2 regions of the Streptomyces sp. NPDC047869 genome follow, and region 2 is predicted to be linked to the other one. Evidence: riboswitches for the same ligand, from Rfam matches in the RefSeq annotation. Region 2 holds a riboswitch; the other holds the start of a gene.
What was found. Region 2 has a riboswitch for S-adenosylmethionine ahead of AB0924_RS23670 (hypothetical protein). Riboswitches for the same ligand answer to the same signal wherever they lie in the genome.
Positions count from the first base shown of each region.

Region 1: it holds a riboswitch for S-adenosylmethionine, as region 2 does, so the genes downstream of both, AB0924_RS38155 (aminotransferase class V-fold PLP-dependent enzyme) here and AB0924_RS23670 (hypothetical protein) in region 2, are expected to answer to the same signal.

Region 1 covers NZ_JBEYRK010000057.1:2,231-9,313, forward strand. Annotated here, with positions in the region: gene AB0924_RS38145 (rhomboid family intramembrane serine protease) at 1-715, shown strand, start outside; gene AB0924_RS38150 (Lrp/AsnC ligand binding domain-containing protein) at 712-993, shown strand; gene AB0924_RS38155 (aminotransferase class V-fold PLP-dependent enzyme) at 1,024-2,394, opposite strand; SAM riboswitch class IV at 2,578-2,694, opposite strand; gene trpD (anthranilate phosphoribosyltransferase) at 2,780-3,844, opposite strand; gene AB0924_RS38165 (cytochrome bc complex cytochrome b subunit) at 3,968-5,599, opposite strand; gene AB0924_RS38170 (Rieske 2Fe-2S domain-containing protein) at 5,596-6,654, opposite strand; gene AB0924_RS38175 (c-type cytochrome) at 6,651-7,083, opposite strand, start outside.
Region 2 covers NZ_JBEYRK010000019.1:3,599-10,681, forward strand. Annotated here, with positions in the region: gene AB0924_RS23660 (ISAs1 family transposase) at 1-616, shown strand, start outside; gene AB0924_RS23665 (hypothetical protein) at 716-919, shown strand; gene AB0924_RS23670 (hypothetical protein) at 1,090-2,076, opposite strand; SAM riboswitch class IV at 2,211-2,320, opposite strand; gene AB0924_RS23675 (DUF3293 domain-containing protein) at 2,516-3,028, shown strand; gene AB0924_RS23680 (hypothetical protein) at 3,129-3,287, shown strand; gene AB0924_RS23685 (helix-turn-helix domain-containing protein) at 3,506-3,832, shown strand; gene AB0924_RS23690 (methyltransferase domain-containing protein) at 3,997-4,824, opposite strand; gene AB0924_RS23695 (hypothetical protein) at 4,944-6,149, opposite strand; gene AB0924_RS23700 (helix-turn-helix transcriptional regulator) at 6,146-6,469, opposite strand; gene AB0924_RS23705 (hypothetical protein) at 6,466-6,615, opposite strand.

The DNA.
Region 1 (7,083 bases), on a different contig from region 2:
CGGAGCGTTCCGGGCGGTCCGGGGCGCCTCCGCGCCGATGACATACGTCCTGCTCTTGCTGTGCACCCTGATCTTCGTGCTCGGCCCGGCCTCCGGACTCACCCCGGCGTACGGCTCGGGCGGAGCGCTGTTCGCGGCACAGCGGGCGTACTTCCGCCACTGGGGCGTGGTCCCGGCCGAGCTGTTCGACCCGTCCGTCCGGGCGGCCCTGACCCCGGCCACCGCCCTGTTCGTGCACGGCAGCTGGGTGCATCTGCTCGGCAACATGCTCTTCCTCTTCGTCTTCGGGCTGATGACCGAGGAACGGATGGGCCGGGTGGAGTTCACCCTCTTCTACGTCGGCTGCGGTTACCTGGCCCTGCTGGGCTACGCGGCCGCCAACGCCGCCTCCGGACAGTCGCTGGTGGGCGCCTCGGGGGCGATCTCGGCGGTCCTCGGAGCGTTCCTTTACCTGTTCCCCCGTGCCCGTGTGACCAGTCTCCTCCCCTTCCTGTTCTTCCTGCCCCTGCGCTTCCCGGCCTGGGTGGTGCTGCCCTTCTGGGCCGCCCTGCAGTGGCTCGCGGCGGGCCGCTCGGGCCAGGGCCCCGGGGTCGCCTACCTCGCCCACCTGATCGGCTTCGGCCTCGGCTTCGGCTACGCGTGGGTGCGCTACGGGGTGACTACTAGAGTGAAGTCCGCACCGGCCCCGGCACCCCAGGGAGAGAACCAGCCGTGATCACCGCGATTGTCCTGATCAAGACCAGCGTGGACCGGATCCCCGAGATCGCGGAGCAGATCGCTTCGCTGGATTCGGTGAGCGAGGTTTTCTCCGTCACCGGCACCTACGACCTGATCGCCATGGTGCGAGTGCGGCAGCACGAGGACCTGGCCGACGTCATCCCGGGGCGGATCAGCAAGATCCCCGGCGTGGAGGGCACCGACACGCACGTCGCGTTCCGCACGTACTCCCAGCACGACCTGGAGGCGGCGTTCGCGATCGGTCTCGACTCGTGAACGCCGCCTCCTAGCGGTCCGCGCCCCGGCTCAGGCCTGGTCGCGCACCGGCACGCAGCGGCCGTCCTCGGTGCGGTAGCGCCACCGCGCGCCGTCGCGGACCAGTTCCCGCACCGCGTCGACGAAGCGCTCGACGTGCTCGTCGGGCGTGCCCGCCCCGAAGCTGACCCGGACGGCGTTCAGGGACTTCTCTCCGGGCGCGGCCTCGGGTGCCCCGCACTCGCCCTGGGTCCTCGGGTCGCCGTCCAGCAGGGTGCGGACCAGCGGGTGGGCGCAGAACAGGCCGTCGCGGACGCCGATGCCGTACTCGGCGGAGAGCGCGGCGGCGAAGTGGGAGCTGTTCCAGCCCTCGACGACGAAGGAGAGCACGCCGACCCGCGGGGCGTCGTCGCCGAACAGGGAGAGCACCCTGACCTCCGGCACCTCGGCGAGACCCGCCCGGACCCGGGCGATCAGCCGCTGCTCGCGGGCCACGAGGGCGTCCCAGCCGGCCTCGGTGAGGGCCTTGCAGGCGGAGGCGATGGAGTAGGCGCCGATGACGTTCGGGGAGCCGGCCTCGTGGCGCGCGGCGCTCTCGTGCCACTCCACGTCCACTCCTCCGTCGGTGCGCCGGGTGACCCTGCGGCTGGCGCCGCCGCCCGCGAGGTACGGCTCGGCCGCGGCCAGCCAGTCGGCGCGGCCGGCCAGCACACCGGAGCCGAAGGGCGCGTACAGCTTGTGACCGGAGAAGGCCACCCAGTCGACGTCCAGGTCCCGGACCGACACCGGGTGGTGCGGGGCGAGCTGGGCGGCGTCCAGGACGATCCGGGCCCCGTGCGCGTGGGCCGCGGCGGCCAGCTCGCGCACCGGCCACAGCTCCCCGGTGACGTTGGAGGCGCCGGTGACGCATACCAGGGCCGGGCCGTACGGGTCGCGGTCGGCGAGGGCCCGCTCCAGGGTCTCCACGGCCTGTCGCGGGGTGCGCGGCGCGTCGAGGACGGTCACCTTCGCGCCCTGCCACGGCAGCAGCGCGGCGTGGTGCTCCGTCTCGAAGACGAAGACCTCGCAGCCGGCCGGGAGCGCCCGGGCGAGGAGGTTCAGGGAGTCGGTGGTCGACCGGGTGAAGACCACCTGGTCGCTGTCGCGGCAGTCGAGGAACCGGGCGACCGTCCGGCGGGCGTTCTCGAACAGGTCGGTGGAGAGCTGGGAGAGGTAGCCGGCGCCGCGGTGGACGCTGCCGTAGTACGGCGCGTAGGCGGCGACGTCGTCCCAGACGCGCTGCAGAGCGGGGGCGCTGGCGGCGTAGTCCAGCGCGGCGTAGGTGACCTCGCCGCCCGTCACGAGCGGGACGGTGACGTCACGGCCCAGAACGGGCAGCTGGTCACAAATGGTCTGGGTGGCGGCAGCGGTGGAGACGGACATGGGTGAACTCCCGTGAGGCAGGCCGGTGTCACCGTGCGAGCGGTACGGCTCGGAGCACGGCGGAAGGGGAAAAGGGGTACGCGGAGGCGGGGCTCTACGCCCTATCGCATTCGCTTGCTCACAGAAGGCTCCCTCGACGACCAGGACCCCTGGTCCCGCGCTCCCTGCAGGAGCCGCGCGAGGGGTCCGCGCTTGCCGTGGACCTCGCTGCCCACGACCTGGTCCTCACCCGGGGCACCCCGCCACGGACGGAGGGTTGCCGGACAGCCGGCCGGGGCCGAATGGCTGTCACTCATGACCTGGTTCAGTATCCTGCCACACGATCTTCGGTGCGCAAGGCGCGGTCCGCCATCCGGACCGCGCCCCGCGTCGCACCCGGCGGGTGTCAGGCGTTGCTGGCCGCCACCCACCGCTCCAGCGTCCGCTTCGCCGCCCCGCTGTCGATCGACTCCGCCGCCCGCGCCATGCCCGCGCGCAGCTGCTCGGTGAGCGGCTCGTCGGCCGGCCGCAGGGCCACCAGCGCCGCCGCCGAGTTCAGCAGCACCGCGTCCCGGACGGGCCCGTGCTCGCCGTCCAGCACGCGCCGGGCCACCTCCGCGTTGTACGAGGCGTCGGCGCCGCGCAGGGCCTCCACGGGGACCAGCTCGATGCCGGCGTCCCGGGGGTCGAAGCGCTCCTCGGCGACCTTGCCGTCGCGGACCACCCACACCCGGGACGTCGAGGTGGTGGTCAGCTCGTCCAGGCCGTCGTCGCCCCGGAAGACCAGGGCGGAGTTCCCGCGCTCGGCGAGGACCCCGGCCACGATCGGCGCCATGCGCGGGTCGGCCACCCCGACCGCCTGGGCGCGCACCTTGGCCGGGTTGGTCAGCGGGCCGAGCACGTTGAAGGTGGTCCGGATGCCCAACTGGCCGCGGGCGGCCGCGACATGGCGCAGCGAGGGGTGGAACTTCACCGCGAAGCAGATGGTGATGCCGGCCTCTTCGGCGACCTCGGCGACCCGCCGCGGGGTCAGGTGGAGATTGATGCCGAGCTTCTCCAGGACGTCGGAGGAGCCGGAGGCGGAGGACGCGGCACGGTTGCCGTGCTTGACGACCTTCGTGCCGGTGCCGGCGACGACGATCGACGACATGGTGGAGATGTTCACCGTCTTCGCGCCGTCGCCGCCGGTGCCGACGATGTCGACGGCCGGCCCGGGCACCTCGATCACATTGGCGTGCTCGTACATGGTCCGCACGAGTCCGGTGATCTCCTGCACCGTCTCGCCCTTGGCGCGCAGCGCCACCATGAACCCGGCGATCTGGGCGTCGGTCGCCTCGCCGCGCATGATGAGGTCCATCGCCCAGGCGGTCTCGTCGGCGGACAGGTCACGGCCGTCCAGCAGGCCGTTCAGCAGGGCGGGCCAGGAACGGCCCGCCGCGGTGTCGCCTCCAGCGGGGGTCACAGCGCTCATGGCCGCTCCTGGGTGTCTTCGAAGAACAGTGTGCTCCCACCCTATCCAGCCCCGGGCACCGCGAAGGGCCCCGTCCGTAAGCCGGACGGGGCCCTTCGACTGTGGCGTGGCGACGCTCGGGGATCAGTGGTGGCCGTGGCCGCTGGTGATCTCCTGGTATTCCTCGACGGTGGCCTTCGGGATCTGGTTGTCCTCGCCGTAGTAGGCGCTGCTGAGCTTGGCGCGCAGCTTCTCGGACCCCTTCACCTTGCGCTCGACACCGTTCTCGTCCACCGTCGGGCCGATCTCGGTCGGCTCGTACTGGTGGTGGGCGGTCAGGGTGTGGAGCTGCTCCTGGCTGAGCGGCTCGTGGATCTCGATGAACTCACCGTGCGGCAGGCGCTTGATGATGCCCGTCTCGCGGCCGTGCAGCACCTTCTCGCGGTCCCGGCGCTGGAGGCCGAGGCAGATCCGCTTGGTGACGATGAAGGCGATGACCGGTCCGGCGAAGAAGGAGATCCGGACGAACCACGTGACCGCGTTGAGCGACAGCTGGAAGTGGGTGGCGAAGAGGTCGTTGCCACCGCCGACCAGGCCGACCATGTACACCGTGATCCAGGCGACACCGAACGCGGTGCGCGTCGGGGCGTTGCGCGGGCGGTCCAGGATGTGGTGCTCGCTCTTGTCCCCGGTGACCCAGGACTCGATGAACGGGTACAGCGCGATCGCCGCGAGCACCAGGCCGAAGAGGACCAGCGGGATGAACACGCCCAGGACGAGCGTGTGACCCCAGAAGTTGATCTCCCAGCCCGGCATGTAGCGGACCAGACCCTCGGCGAAGCCCATGTACCAGTCGGGCTGGGCGCCCGTGGACACCTGGTCCGGACGGTACGGGCCCATGGCCCAGATCGGGTTGATCTGGGTGACCGCGGCGATGGCCGCGATCACGCCGAAGACCAGGAAGAAGAAGCCTCCGGCCTTGGCCATGTACACCGGCAGCAGCGGCATGCCGACGACGTTCTTCTCGGTCTTTCCGGGACCCGCGAACTGCGTGTGCTTGTGGTAGAAGACCAGGATCAGGTGGCCCACCACCAGGCCGAGCATGATGCCCGGCAGCAGCAGGATGTGGATCGAGTAGAACCGGGCCACGAAGTCGTGGCCGGGGAACTCGCCGCCGAAGAGGAAGTACGAGATGTACGTGCCGACGATCGGCATGGACAGGATCGCGCCCTCGGTGAAGCGCACACCGGTGCCGGAGAGCAGGTCGTCCGGGAGCGAGTAACCGGTGAAGCCGGTGAACATGCCCAGGACGAACAGCAGGAAGCCGAACAGCCAGTTGATCTCACGCGGCTTGCGGAACGCGCCGGTGAAGAACACGCGCATCATGTGCACGAACATGCCGGCGAGGAAGATCAGCGCGGCCCAGTGGTGGATCTGCCGGATGAGCAGACCACCGCGCACGTCGAAGGAGATGTGCAGGGTCGAGTTGAACGCCTCGGACATCAGCTGTCCCTGGAGCGGGACGTAAGAGCCGTGGTACTCCACCTCGTTCATCGACGGGTGGAAGAACAGCGTCAGGTAGACACCGGTCAGGATGATGATGAGGAAGCTGTACAGGCAGACTTCGCCCAGCATGAACGACCAGTGGTCGGGAAAGATCTTGCGCATGTTGGCCTTGGCCAGGGAGTAGATCCCCAGCCGGCCGTCCGCCCAGTCCGCTACCCGCTCGCCGGCCGGCGCCTTGCCGCGCCGCTCGTTGTTCTCGTTGGTGCTCATCCGCGCTCCCAGAATGCAGGACCGACGGGCTCCTCGAAGTCGCCGAGCGCCTGGAGGTAACCCTCGTCGTTCACGCCGATGCGGAGCTGCGGCAGGGCGTGACCAGCGGGGCCGAAGATCACTCGGGCACCGTCGGAGAGGTCGAAGGTGGACTGGTGGCACGGGCACAGGACGTGGTGCGTCTGCTGCTCGTACAGGGAGATCGGGCAACCGACGTGGGTGCAGATCTTCGAGAAGGCGACGATGCCCTCGTGCGACCAGTCGAGCTCGCGCTTGTCCTTGATGTTGCCCGGCTGCAGCCGGATGATCATCACGGCGGCCTTGGCGATCTCGTTCTGGAAGTCCTCGTCGGTCTCCTCCAGGCCCTCGGGCTTGACGAAGGTGAGCGAACCGACGGCGACGTCCTCGGGACGCAGCGGCTGGTTCGTGTTCGTGTTGACGAGGAGCTTGCCCTTGGCCCACAGGGTGTGCCGGAGCGAGGTGCCGGGCAGCGGGCCGAGGTCACGCAGCAGCACGACGCCGGAGAGCGGCACCAGGGTGAGCGCGCCGAGCATCGTGTTGCGGATCAGCTTGCGGCGGCCGAGCGCCGACTCCTTGGCACCCTGCTTGAAGTCCGCGTGGACCTGCGCGCGGACCTCCGGTGGGGCCGAGATCGGGTGACGCTCGGCGGCGACCTCCACGTCGGACATCAGGGTGCGGGCCCAGTGGACCGCGCCTGCGCCGATGCAGAACAGCGCCGTACCCAGGGTCAGGCCGAGCGCGAAGTTCAGCGCGCTGATGTGCCCGATCGGGAAGACGAAGACCGAGGTGTCGGGCGAGATCGTCACGTACGAGGCGATGAAGCCGACGGTGGCCAGCATCGAGACCGTGAACAGCAGGGCGACGACGCGCTCGGACCGCTTGGCGGCCCGCTCGTCGATGTCCTGGATCCGGTGCTCGTGGGGCGGCAGCCCCGGGTCCGCGAACGGGTTCGCCTCGTCCGCGACGCTCACGGCGCCGTGTGCGTGGTCCTGCGCTGCGGGCAGGTTCTCTTCTGGAATGTCTTGGCTACTCATGACTTCTTGGCCTTTGCGGTCCGGGCGGCGACCCACACGGCAACCGCGATCAGTGCGCCGAGGCCGAAGATCCAGGCGAACAGACCCTCGGTGACCGGCCCGAGGCCGCCCAGCTCGAGGCCACCCGGGTTGACCGTCTCGTCACCGTTGACCGCGTTCAGGTACGCGATGATGTCCTTCTTGTTCTTCTCCGACATCGTGGTGTCGGGGAAGGACGGCATGTTCTGCGGGCCGGTCTGCATGGCCTCGTAGATGTGCTTGGGGGACACGCCCTCGAGGTTCGGCGCGTACTTGCCCTTGGTGAGGGCACCACCCTTGCCGGTGAAGTTGTGGCACTGCGCGCAGTTGGTGCGGAACAGCTCGCCGCCCTTGGCGATGTCCGCGCCCTCCGGGCTGTACTGCTGCTTCGTCGGCACGTTCGGGCCGGCG
Region 2 (7,083 bases):
CACGATCGGGCGGGTCCTGGGGGCCGTTGACGGTGACGCCCTGGACCGGGAGGTGGGCGCTTACCTCGCCGACCTTCATGACGCCTCCGCGCGAGCCGTGTCCGGACAGCGGCGCGTGATCGCCGTCGACGGCAAGGCCCTCAGGGGCTCCGCCCGTCTCACCGCCGCCCGCCGGCACCTCTGCGCGGTCACCCATCACCGGGCCGTGACCCTCGCCCAGGCGGAGGTCGGCGCGAAGACGAACGAGACCGCGCACTTCCAGCCCCTGTTGGAGCCACTGGACCTGGACGGAGCCCTCGTCACCTTCGACGCACTGCACTCGGTCCAGGCGAACGTCGCCTGGCTGGTCGAGACCAAGAAGGCCCACTACATCTCGGTGATCAAGGCTAATCAGCCGACCGCACACCGCCAGCTCGCCGCCCTGCCGTGGCGGGACATCGCCGTCCAGCACACCACGGCCTCCACCGGCCACGACCGCCGCGAGTCCCGCTCGATCAAGACCTGCGGCACCGCGGACGAGCTCGGCGGGATCGCCTTCCCCTACGCCTGCCTGGCCATCCGTGTCCACCGTCGCCGCAGGCAGAGCGTCCGACGCGAGAGTCGCGAGACCGTCTAGGCCGTCACCAGCCTCGACGCTCACCAGACCACCCCCGCCGACCTGGCCACCGCGATCCGCGGCCACTGGACGATAGAGGCCCTGCACCATGTGAGAGACGTGACCTTCGCGGAGGACGCCTCCACCGTCCATACCGGGACCGCACCCCGCGCCATGGCGACCCTCCGCAACCTCGCCATCGGCCTGCCCAAGCTCCTCGGAGCCGACAACATCGCCAAGACCACCCGCGCAATCCGCGACCAACCCGAACGAGCACTCCCACTCCTGGGCATCACCAACAACCGCGACGTCTGCAGAACTTGATCGAGCCCTGGTACGGGTAAGGAGGCGGTGTTGGCGGTCCGGAGGTAGGTCTGTCGTTCACTTGCCCTACTCTTCGTCTTCGATGTGGTGTGCGCCCGGCCCGGCGACGCGGTTGCTGTTGCCCACGACAACAGGGCACAGGGCACAGCAGCTTGGGGCCTTTCAGTCGGTCACAGCTCGGTCAGAGGCACGTGGCAGTGTGTCCAGTGGATGCTCCAGTCGCTGTCGAGCGGGGTGTAGCCGGCCTCTCGCACTCGTTCCGTCGCCTGTGCCAGGTGGCTCCGCAGTTCTTCGAGACTGCCGCTGCCCAGCTCCTTGCGGTCAGCGTCCAGCTCCAGCTGGAGGTACATGACGTGGTCCTCTCCCCGGTGCTCGGCACTGAACTCGACGGTGTAGTAGCCGTTGCTGCCCTGGCTGTAGATGGACACATAGTGCTGCGTGATCTCGTCCGGATCGAAGCCGTACTCTTCGAACACTTCAAGGGTTTCGTACGGCGGGTCCGTGACGTCGCACGAGCTGCACCACCACTGGATCTGCCATGGACCGTTCGGGGCCCACCCCTCCGTTTCCAGCCTTGCCTGGGCGAGTTCGGTGAGGGTGGTGAGCGTTTCGAACCAGTCTCCGTCGGTGTCCGAGGTGATGTCGCCGCCCAGGTGATAGGCCGACTCCTTCCCCGTGCCGTCGGCGAAGTCGTCCACGACCGTCAGAACGCAGCCGGTGTCCTCCTGGTACTCCACCTTCGCGTACCGCCGCTTGTCCGCGTCTCCCCGGTGGATGCCGGGCATGCCGGCACCCGTCCGGGCCTCTGTTCCGTCGGCCTCCTCGCCTTCCGCAGACACCGGGTCCGGGTTCCGGGGCCCGACGGGTGCGTGCCGGTGAGGATTGAGGCAGACCGACTCCAACCGGGCCTTTCCGATACGGCTGCTGATCAGCGATCCGGGAACATGCTCCCCCTGGCTGACAGCACGTGCCTGAAGGGGTCGGTCCTCGCTGCGGTAGAAGGCGACGTCGAATCCGCTGTCGAGCCACTGGCCGAAGATCTCGTCAGTTCCTGGCAGGCCGGAGCTGCTCACCTCGGCCGTGCAGAACAGTGCCCGGGCGGTGTCGAGGGCGATGGTCACCAGGCCCGCGCGGTCCGGCTCTGCGACTGCGGACATGGCGGGTTCGGGTGCCGGCTCAGGCTTCTGGGTCTGCCGCCCCGTCGGCAATTCGGGGATCGCGTCGGAAACGGGCACGGGCGGTCAACCTTCCGGAGTCGATGGACCCCGGTAGTGCCCGTCCGCACCCCGGTGATCTGCGGTTTCCCAACGCACCGTGCGCTGGGCTGGTCGTCACCCGGGGCATCCGCGGCGAGCGGGATGTCGTTCAGCAAGCCGGGGCTTGACCCTGGAACTCGTGACCGGGCGCGAAGGTAACACCCGTCCGGATCTTGCACAATGTGATCCACAACGCTTTACCCCTTGACCGGTGGTGTGGCATCGTTCCGCTCGGTCACGACGCCGATCGCGCCGAGGACCGGCTCCCACGGCCTTGTGGGAGCGAGCACCGATCTCCCTGCTGGTGGGTAAGGGGGTCCTTCGTCCACAGGAGGGCCTCATGCAGGTCACTGACGCTGCGACCACACCCCCGAACTGGGATCTCTACCGGCGGACGGTCGTCGATATCCGATTCCCGGACCGGACGGTACGGGTCGCACCGCGTCCGCGGGGCACGGCCGAGGGCCCTTTCCCCGACCTCTCCGGACCTGCCGGAACCGCCGCCCTCCACGTCGTCACGGCGTGCGACCCCCACGGCCGTCCCGCCCTCGCCGCGGACAACGCCCGCGCTCAGGCCCTGCTCCTCGACGAGCTCGACCGGCGAGGGCTCGCGTGGTGGCCCGCAGCGGGAGGTGATGCGCACGGCACACACATCGAGCAGAGCGTCGCCATCGCCGGCTTGAGCGACTCGGCGGCACGTGAACTGGGACGGTGCCTCCGCCAGGACGCGGTCTTCGCCTGGACCCCCGGTGCCTGGCATCTGCTGTCCTGCGACGGCGGCGTGACGGACGTCCAGGGATGGAGGGCGTTCACCAACAGGGGTCGGAGCTTCGTCACTTGGCCCACCGCCTGACGGACCCGCGACCGGACGCCGAAACAACAGCACCAGGAACAGGAAAACGATGGGCATGTACCCCATGCGCACCCCAGACCGTTGCCCCCGATGCGCCAGGGTGCTCTCCGGACCGCCCGCCGAGCGGGTCAAGGCCGACGGTTTCCCCGCGGAGGTGACCTACGAAACCGACCCCGTGTGCGGTGCGCGCTGGCATGTGTGGGACAAGACCTCCCTGCTGCGCCACTTGGCCCGCCCCCACGTGGACGGCACAAGCTGACGTCACGATGCTGGAGCCGTACGCCCGCACCGACGTCGACGCGGTCGCCCAGCGTGCCCCTGCCGCCCGCAGCCAGGACCAAACCTCGGCCCGGCGTTCCGGCGGGTGTCTGTCGTATGGAATAGCGGGTCTCAACGTCCCTGCTGGCGCAACCTGCAGGGCGGATAGCGTCCGGTCACACACGAGAAGGCCCGCCGCATCGAATGATCGGACAACCTGTGAGTACTGCTGGCTTCGGAGGGGGGACACAGCGCTCCGGCGATCCCTCCCGGATCGGCCTGCAGGGCACCAACGAGGGCCTGGACGCCGCTCGTGCCCGCGGCGCCCGACTCGGGCGCCCGTCGGCGATGACGGAGGAGCAGGTACGTCACGCCCGCGACCTGCTCGCCCGCCCAGAGAACACCGTTACCTCGATCGCGAAGCTGCTCGGCCTCTCCAGGAACACGATCTACAACTACGTGCCAGAGCTGAACGGCGGTCGCCTCGCACTGGCTGAGGCGACGAGCACGCCGGAGCTGCCCCAACCCACCCGGTCCGAGGACTGATCACCGCCGTTTGCGGCTGGTGACAGCGTTCTTACCGGCACGACGGCCGTGGGTTCAGCGTGACTGAGGTGCTTTCACTGGGAACCCACGGCGTCTTTGGCAGGCAGGCATGGAAGTGCGGTGGGTCCGTTGCCGCTGAATCGGCAGGTCCTTCACCACTGGGCTCACTCGGCGCGCTGTCCGACGCGGAGGACGCTCAGGTAACGGCGTGATGCTCGGTCACCCATCCGCGCGCGGATGTGCTCGGCGATTGCGTCGAGCAGGGGCTCACGGACGTCGCGGTCGAGCCTCCGGTACAGCGACAACGAACGAAGGTGATCGGCAAAGCCGTCCCCGTTGAACCACTGAACGGTTGGATACCAGCGCACGATCGTTGGGCCGAACAAGTCTCCGGGGTCGTCGACCAGGCCCCAGCCCTCGTCGGTGGTGCGCACGTCGTCCTCCAGGGGAGGATGACCCCAGCCGGGGTTCCCAGGGCAGAACCGCTCGTGGAGATCGGCGGTCTCGGCGTACACCTCCGGCTCTCCCGGTCGGCGGACAACGACGTTGCCGAGCAGTGCCATCCAGCCTGCGGGATGGAGCACGTCGTGCGCTCGCTGCCAGCCGATCGAGGGGTCGACCCAGTGCCACGACGACGCAGCCACGAGGACATCGAAGCGTCGACCGCGGTCGTCCCACTCCTCAAACATCGACGTCTCGACTTCGACTTTGCCGAAGGTAGCGATCCGCTGGCGAGCGAGTGCGGCCATGTCCGCGCCCGGCTCGATGGCCGTTACTGAGCACCCGAGCGCTGCCAGCGAGCGCGTCGCCTGGCCGGTACCGCAGCCCAACTCCAGCACCGACGACCTTTCGTCCATGCCGGTGACGGTGACAAGGTCCGCGAACAGCTCGTCAGGGTATCCCGGCCGGACCCGGTCGTAGAGCTCGGGGACTTCGTTGAACACTCGGCCGAGGTCCTGCCGATTCGGGCGCATCTGCGGATCATCAGTCACGAGCGCACAAGCTATGAGGCTCGTCCACGGGACACCACTGGTTTAACGGGAGCTCCTCGACAGCAGCCGTGCCGGTCTCTTCTGTCTGTTCCGCCAGCACCGTTCGGCCGGGGATCACTTCACGGGCAGCTGTCAAGACCACCCGCTCTGCCTTTCGGCCGCACCTCGGCGGTCTGCTCGATCTGGTCATCGAGCAGGTTTTGGGCGATGGCCGCGTAGCGGCTCGCGGCGCTGTGGGACAGGTTGAAGACCAGGGCGAGATGCAGTGGGTCGGCGCCGGCGGTCAGTGCCTCGTGCAGTACCCGGTCGCCGCGGACGCGTTCGAGGTAGACGCCCTGGTGCAGCAGGTGCCGTTTAAGGTGTTCGGGGCTCACGGGCCCGGCACCCAGGGCTGTCTTCGCGTTGATCAGGACGTGCCGGTTGGGGGTCTTTGGCCAGGTGGCCCGGCGCTGGTCGAGCCAGGCCAGCAGGGTCTGGTGGGGCAGTTCGCCGAGCCGTTGGCCATGTCCGGCGATGGTGATCCTGCGGTTGGGCAGGTCAAGGTCGTCCAGGCTGAGGTGTCGGATGGCCGTAGCGCGGGCGGCGTGGACGGCGGCCAGGGCGACGATCAGCCGTTGAGCCGGGGTGACGGCGATCCGCTGGACGGCAAGCACTTCGTCGTCGGTCATCGGCAGCAGGCTGCGTGGGATGTCCTCCGCCCTGAGCCGGGTGGTGGGGTTGGCGAAGATCAGGCCGCGCTTCTTGGCGAAGCGAGTCGTCGCCCAGTTCTCCAGCAGGGGCCGGACACAGCCGAAGTAGACGTAGAGACAGGTACGTGACCGGGGTTTGGCGCGCCTGTCACCGTCGAGGAGGACCAGCAGCCAGGCGTAGACGGCACCGGCGAATCCGTCGGGCAGTTCGCCGGTGCGGTCGTCGATCCAGGAGCGGATCGACGAGGCGCTGTCATCTTCCAGAAGGTCCAGGTCGGCGAGGACTTCGGCGACCCGAAAACTGGAAGCGTGTCGAGGCATTCGCGTACGGATTTCGGTGAGCTTCACGGGCTTGCCGGGCGGGCGGTGCTCCAGCACCGCCGTCAGGCCGTCCATCGCGCACCGCACGAGCGACGGCGACCATCCGTTGGCCTCGCCGAGTTGTTCGGCGTGGGCCGAGGCCGACCGGAGCGCGAGGTTGTCCGAGGTCAAGGCGGGGTGCTGCCAGCGTGGCGGGGGTGGGACTCCCGCCTTGCGCCGGTAGTAGGAGGCCAAGCCCCGGCACTTGTTGTCGCAGTACGCCCGGTCCCGCCGGGAGCCCTCGGGCAGCAGCTTGCCGCGGTGCACGCAGTTCATCGAGGGGGCAGAGACCTGCCTGTGCGAGGACGTGGGGCGACGGCGCGCGGCTGGCCCACCGCAGTGGCCTGCGAGTCGGTCGCCAACGTCGGCTTCGGCACCCGCTCCGGCTCGGGCAGCAGCAGGTCCTCGACGCCGCAGCCGAGCACCGCGCAGATGACGTCGAGCTCATCGAGCTTGACGGTGTTCGGCTGACCGGGCCACAGCCCCGACATCTTCCCCGCGCTGATCACCACGCCACGCTCGGCGAGCATCCGCTGGAGTTCGCTGGCAGTCCAGATGCCGCGGTTGGCGGCCGCCAGACGAAGGTTCCACTTCACTGGGCCAGTCCCTTCCATGGCTCGGTTGCGCGCTGCTGTCCGGCGACCCAGGCCTCTTCGACATGGGTGCCGTGGACGTGGATATACCGAGCCGTGGTACCGGTCCAGGCATGTCCAAGTAGTTCCTGGATGGCGAACAAGGCCATGCCGGCGAGATAGAGCTGAGAGGCGCAGAAGTGCCGCAGCACGTGCCGGGGTGAGCTTCCCGGCCCAAGGTCGGCAGGTGCTGGGCGGCGGCATCGGCCAGCGACCGGCGGAAGACGTCGGCGGTCGCCCGCGAGCAGGAACCGTCCTGGTTCTTGCGCTCGGAGGGGAACAGCGGGGCGCCCGGCCGGGTGTGGTCGGCGTCGAAGTGGCCCCACACGTCCTCGATGAACCACCGCAGGTTCCGGTCGGCGGCTAGGTTGTCGCCTGCGACGGGGCGCCAGCTCTCACTCTGTGCCCGGTGGGACCCAACCCCCCCCCGTCGGTCAGGTGGGCCTGCTCGGGCCGTCTGTGGGCCGTGCGGGGGTGCGCAACGACAACCAACGCTGACAAACGTCGACGGCTCCGTCGCTGGTCAGATGGTTGACCAAGGACGGAGCCGCAGATCGCAGGCGGGCGTTTTCAGAACT